2 linked regions of the Pontimicrobium sp. SW4 genome follow. The protein of the gene in region 1 binds, or shares a complex with, the protein of each later gene. Links are inferred from orthologs where the notes say so. Each region holds a gene or a part of one and is shown on either strand. Other genes may lie near its edges. The genes, in order: groL and metK.

Region 1 (3,326 bases):
AGCAATAAAAGAAATACAAGAACAAAACAATAAATAATAATGAGCACGTTTTCAATATTTTTAATTCTTATCGTTATCGTAGCGTTCCTATTAGTAGTAGTAGTAATGGTACAAAACCCAAAAGGTGGAGGATTATCATCTTCATTTGGTGGAGGTGGTACTCAGCAATTAGGTGGTGTTAAAAAAACCTCAGACTTTTTAGATAAAAGTACTTGGGCTTTAGCTACTTTATTAATTGCACTAATTTTACTTTCTAATGTAGCAATTGGTGGTAATGGTACAACTACAGAGTCTAAAGCTTTAGATCAAGATGCAACAACATCTCAACCTCTTCCAGCAACGACTCCTACTACAACTGACACTCCTACTAACGAAGTAAGCAACGACTCAGCACAGTAAAAATGTGACTTAAAAATAATAAAATGCCAACTTAAACAGTTGGCATTTTTTGTTTCTGCAAGTTTGTCAGTCATATTTTATTGGCACAATTTTGGAACAACGCTTTAGCGTTAATCTTAATCATTAATTTAAAACATATAGAAAATGGCTTTAAACATTAAACCATTAGCAGATAGAGTTCTAATAGAACCATTAGAAGCTGAAACTACAACAGCTTCAGGAATTATTATTCCAGACAATGCAAAAGAAAAACCTCAAAAAGGAACAGTTATAGCTGTTGGCAAAGGCACTAAAGACGAGCCAATGACAGTGAAAAAACATGACACTGTACTTTATGGGAAATATGCTGGTACTGAGTTAAAACTAGACGGAAAAGACTATTTAATTATGCGAGAAAGCGACATTCTTGCAATTGTATAATTATTAAAAAATAACGAACAAATGGCAAAAGATATAAAATTTGATATTGAAGCACGTGACGGTTTAAAACGTGGTGTTGACGCATTAGCAAATGCAGTAAAAGTAACTTTAGGACCAAAAGGTCGTAACGTAATTATTAGCAAAAGTTTTGGAGCACCTCAGGTTACTAAAGATGGTGTTACCGTTGCAAAAGAAATTGAACTTGAAAATGAGCTTGAAAACATGGGAGCTCAAATGGTGAAAGAAGTAGCTTCTAAAACTAATGATTTAGCAGGTGATGGAACAACAACTGCAACTGTTTTAGCACAAGCAATTGTAAAAGAAGGCTTAAAAAATGTTGCAGCTGGCGCAAACCCTATGGATTTAAAACGTGGTATTGACAAAGCTGTTGATGCCATTACTAAAGACTTAGAAAAACAAGCTAAAAAAGTAGGTAACTCTTCAGAAATGATTAAACAAGTAGCTGCTATTTCCGCTAATAATGATGATACTATTGGTGACTTAATAGCAAAAGCTTTTGGCAAAGTAGGAAAAGAAGGTGTCATTACCGTTGAGGAAGCAAAAGGAATGGAAACTTACGTTGATGTTGTAGAAGGTATGCAATTTGACAGAGGTTATTTATCTCCTTACTTTGTAACCGATGCCGATAAAATGATTGCAGATATGGAAAATCCATACATTTTATTATTTGATAAAAAAATATCTAACCTACAAGAAATTCTTCCAATACTAGAACCAGTAGCACAATCTGGTCGTCCATTATTGATTATAGCCGAAGATGTTGATGGTCAAGCCTTAGCTACTCTTGTAGTAAACAAATTAAGAGGCGGACTTAAAATTGCTGCCGTAAAAGCTCCAGGATTTGGAGACAGACGTAAAGCAATGTTAGAAGATATCGCCATTTTAACTGGTGGTACTGTAATTTCTGAAGAAAGAGGGTTTTCACTAGAAAATGCAGATTTAAGTATGCTTGGAACTGCCGAAACTGTAACTGTAGATAAAGACAATACAACTATAGTAAATGGCTCAGGAAAAGCTTCCGAAATAAAAGCTAGAGTTAATCAAATAAAAGCTCAAATAGAAACTACTACAAGTGATTACGACAAAGAAAAGCTACAAGAACGTTTAGCTAAATTAGCTGGAGGTGTTGCTGTACTTTATGTTGGTGCTGCAAGTGAAGTAGAAATGAAAGAGAAAAAAGATCGTGTAGATGATGCATTACATGCTACAAGAGCTGCCGTTGAAGAAGGTATTGTTGCTGGAGGTGGTGTTGCTTTAGTAAGAGCAAAATCATTATTAGAAAAGATTACAACTGAAAACCTTGATGAAGTTACTGGAATCCAAATTGTAGCGCGAGCTGTTGAAGCACCTTTACGTACCATTGTTGAAAATGCTGGTGGTGAAGGTAGTGTTGTTGTTGCTAAAGTAATGGAAGGCAAAAAAGATTTTGGTTTTGATGCAAAAACTGAAACTTATGTCGACATGCTTAAAGCAGGAATTATCGATCCTAAAAAAGTAACACGTATCGCTTTAGAGAATGCAGCTTCTGTTGCTGGAATGATTTTAACTACCGAGTGTGCTTTAATAGATATTAAAGAAGACACACCTGCAATGCCACCAATGGGAGGTGGAATGCCAGGAATGATGTAAGACAAAAGTCGATTCTCAAAATTATAAAAAACGCTTCAATAATTGGAGCGTTTTTTTATGGTTGATATATTTCTGCATCTGGATAAAAAGCTCCAATAGCAAACCAATAACTAACAACTGAGTTAGCAGGAGTCAAATAGTCACCAAGATTTCCTGATAGAACACCTCCAAAAACATTCCTAACTGTACCTAAATCATCTTTAAAGAACCCTCCAGAATCACTTAATTCATATTCAAAAACAAGTCCTTCATTATCTTGACTTAATTCAAATGAGTTTAAAATATGCTCATCTCCTACTATAAGATATTTTTTATTATTAAATGTATCTATTATCGCATTTCCTCCCATAAAATCTTCAAATTGATACACTTTAGATTTATCTTCATCAATAATAGCATATACTCTTTTTTTATTTAGCAACCTCCTGTCATGAGGCGCTGGAAGAAAAAGGAAGTAATTATCATTTGTCTTATAGTCTCCATAAGGATATACGTCATAATTTCTTGAAAACCCAGTATCTTCACTTAGCACCAATGTTTCAGGGTATAGTTTTTTCCATGTTTTCCAATCTGTCTCAACAACATTAAATAAGGTTGGTCTTTCACCAACCAAATCACCATTTACACATTGCAATTTTAATTGCGACCATAAACTTTCAGTCTTTCTATCATATAAGAGTAGATTGGAATTGTACAAAAGCCCCGAAACTCCAAAAGTTCCGTCTGCATTATCTGCTTCTCTTTCCCATGCAAAAGCAGTTCCAGTTAATGGACAATATGACAAAGCAATTGGATCGTTACCAATTACATCATTAACTATTTCATGCCAATCTAAAATATAATGAGGATAAGCTCTT
Region 2 (3,255 bases), 110 kb from region 1 along the record:
AATAAGTATTGAATAGGATAGAGGCTAATAAGCACGCATAAGCTTCCGAAAATAATCCAGATAAGTTTTTTCATTTTGATTGATTTTTTTGATTGATAAGGCTAAAATATAATCAAAATAGTGCTTTGGCGTATAATGAATTTAATAAGGGATAAAACTCATTATTTTAGGTGTAATTGTAATAAATTGGTACAAACCAAGCTATTTTAGGTATAAAAATTACAACGATAATAGCTGATTTTTGTAGTTTTTAGAAACAGGTAGTTCTATTTGAGTTAATGAAATGGTTGTGGAATCTTTCCAAGATTTAAAATGTGAAGGATTGATTAAATGCGAACGATGTACTTGCACTAAAAACTGAAAATCAATCTGAATTTTTTTTAATGAACTACGTAATAATTTCGTTTTAAGCTCATTATTTTCGAGGAAGAAAATCTCAACATAATTTTGTGAGTTTGAAATACAGATAAGGTCAGATTGTTTAATTTTTAAAATATCTAATTTATTTTCTCCTTTGAGGGTAATGCATTCTTCTTTTGAAGGTATTAGTTTAAATACATACCTCCGCACAAAGAATATTAGTGGTGTAAATATAAGAATGATATTAACCATGATATCAGTTAAATACTGGCTAAATTCATAAATACCTTCTATCACTGAGCTTTTATAATATATATAAGTCATTATAGTATATAGAAGATAGAATAGAATATAGACACTACTTTCAAGTAGAATACTCCATTTGTCTAATTTTTCATAGACATATTTTTGATACAAACTCACAAAAATATAAACTATAAACGCTATAAAACTATAACCAATACTAACATAAATCCATTTTTGAAAATCCATATAGCCGTGTTCAAAAGGCCTAGAGAAGAAAGCAAACAAAAAACTCCATAAACTTATTACAATTCCAATTAGGATATGATGTTTTAAGGAAGGATTTGATGTTTTCATTTATCTGTTTGAGATATTTTTAAACAGCGTTGATAAACGCATTTTTAAGATAGGATTTAGTTTGAAAACGAAGTTCGTCTTTTTTTATTAAAAAGTCAAACAGCAAAACCTCATAAAACTAATTATGAGGTTTTGTATTATTAAATCTCGTTTCATTAAAGCCAATCAGGTTTATAAACCAAAAGCAGTTTTTACTTTATCAACATAATCTAATTTCTCCCAAGTAAATAACTCTACATCTAAAGTAATTGGTTCACCATTTGGTTGTTGGAAAGTTTTAGTGACAGTTTCATGAGGTCTTCCCATATGTCCATAGGCAGCAGTTTCACTATACATAGGGTTACGTAGTTTTAAACGCTCTTCAATAGCAGCTGGTCGCATATCAAAAATCTGAGATACTTTTTCAGCAATTTCACCATCGGTCATATTAAAAGTACAAGTACCGTAAGTATCTACAAAAATTCCCATTGGCTCAACAACACCAATTGCATAGCTCACTTGCACCAAAATTTCACTACAAACTCCTGCTGCAACTAGGTTTTTTGCAATATGTCGTGTGGCGTAAGCGGCACTTCTATCTACCTTACTTGGGTCTTTTCCTGAGAAAGCACCTCCACCATGAGCACCTTTCCCACCATAGGTGTCTACAATAATTTTTCGCCCAGTTAAGCCTGTATCTCCATGAGGGCCTCCAATAACAAATTTCCCTGTAGGATTAATGTGATATGTAATATCATCAGTAAATAGAGCCTGAATTTCACTAGGCAACTTTGCTACGACTCGAGGTATTAAAATAGCAACAATATCTTTTCTGATTTTCGCAAGCATTGCATCGTCAGTATCAAAATCATCATGCTGCGTAGATACTACAATAGCATCAATACGTTGAGGTATATTATCATCGCTATACTCAATAGTCACTTGACTTTTTGAGTCTGGACGTAAATACGTAATATCTTTGTTTTCACGACGTAATTCAGCAAGTTCAATTAAAATACGATGTGCCAAATCTAATGCCAAAGGCATGTAGTTTTCGGTTTCACTTGTAGCGTAGCCAAACATCATTCCTTGATCTCCAGCACCTTGCTCTTCTTTGTTTTCTCTATCTACACCTCTATTAATATCCTCAGATTGCTCATGGATAGCAGAAAACACACCACAAGAATTTCCATCAAACATGTATTCGCTTTTCGTGTAACCAATTTTATTAATGGTTTCTCTTGCTATCTTTTGAACATCTAAATAAGTGTTCGATTTTACTTCGCCAGCCAATACTACTTGACCTGTAGTTACTAAAGTTTCACAAGCTACTTTTGAGTCTCTATCGAACGCTAAAAAGTTATCAATTAAAGCATCACTAATTTGATCTGCTACTTTATCTGGATGTCCTTCAGAAACACTTTCTGAAGTAAATAAATATGCCATAAATCACTGTTTTTAATAAATAAGGAAAATTGTAATTGCTAAGTAGCTAGAGAAGTATGGTAATTACTGCTTTAGCATTTTTTATGAGGTTGCAATCAGGTCAAATTTTTCCTCGTATTGTTCGTTCGCAAATGTAAAAAATATCGGTAAACTAAAAAACGGTTTTGTTATAAATAGGTGCCAAACCGAAAAAAAATCTAAAAACCAACCCTTAAGCTTACTCTTTTAGAAAAACATCATTCCATTTCTAGATTTACAGAAAACTAATTTTAACTTAACTCAAGAAATATTGAATTATGATTCAGAAAGTTTTACAGTGCAATTTTTTAAATTATAGAAATATTCATCGTCTTCTTTTACTAAATATAGGGTACCTGTAACGGTAACTATGTCATCGGTTTTAAGTTTTGATTTTTGATTTTGAAAATCCACAAGCTCCATAACCGTTTCGGGACCAACACCAGTGCAAAAAAAGCAATTTTCGAAAGGAAATCTTGAGAGCATGTACCACATAGAATCTGCACCTAAGTCTAAAAAATAACCTCTAATGGTAACTTCTTTTCCTTCAACATCTTTTAGAGATATTGTTTGTTTATCGTCCTTATTTTTAAGGACAACTTCTTTGTAAAATAAGGTGGTTTTTTTTTCTTCGTCACTTTTCTTATTATAAATCTCTTTGCGATATATAGTAGTGAGCTCTTTCCAAGTTATTTTTTCTTGACTAAAAGCAGTCGTGTAAAACAAAGTAAAAAGTAAAAAAAACAATACAGATTTAACTTTCATGACTTATAATTTTAGAAATATCCATTTTAAATATTGGACGAATGGCTATTAATGTTGCAATAATAATTATACCAAATATAAACAATA

The links.
Region 2: the proteins of groL (region 1) and metK are in contact, whole or in part, in a cryo-EM structure (PDB 8P4O), measured with the Escherichia coli proteins. The link is inferred for Pontimicrobium sp. SW4 from one-to-one orthologs.

What each region holds. Positions count from the first base shown.
Region 1 is NZ_CP157199.1:2,530,867-2,534,192, forward strand. What follows is about bases 168-3,154. They hold groL (chaperonin GroEL), read left to right. Parts: upstream 168-840; coding sequence 841-2,469; downstream 2,470-3,154. Other genes in these bases: secG (preprotein translocase subunit SecG), read left to right, coding at 168-399; groES (co-chaperone GroES), read left to right, coding at 544-819; ABGB03_RS11770 (DUF3179 domain-containing protein), read right to left, coding at 2,525-3,154. Outside these bases: ABGB03_RS11750 (hypothetical protein), read left to right, coding at 1-37; more of secG, read left to right, coding at 40-167; more of ABGB03_RS11770, read right to left, coding at 3,155-3,326.
Region 2 is NZ_CP157199.1:2,637,153-2,640,407, reverse strand. What follows is about bases 259-3,174. They hold metK (methionine adenosyltransferase), read right to left. Parts: upstream 2,386-3,174; coding sequence 1,132-2,385; downstream 259-1,131. Other genes in these bases: ABGB03_RS12260 (FtsX-like permease family protein), read right to left, coding at 3,158-3,174; ABGB03_RS12265 (hypothetical protein), read right to left, coding at 2,680-3,168; ABGB03_RS12275 (LytTR family DNA-binding domain-containing protein), read right to left, coding at 259-960. Outside these bases: ABGB03_RS12280 (DUF2306 domain-containing protein), read right to left, coding at 1-74; more of ABGB03_RS12275, read right to left, coding at 220-258; more of ABGB03_RS12260, read right to left, coding at 3,175-3,255. UniProt on the Escherichia coli protein: Catalyzes the formation of S-adenosylmethionine (AdoMet) from methionine and ATP.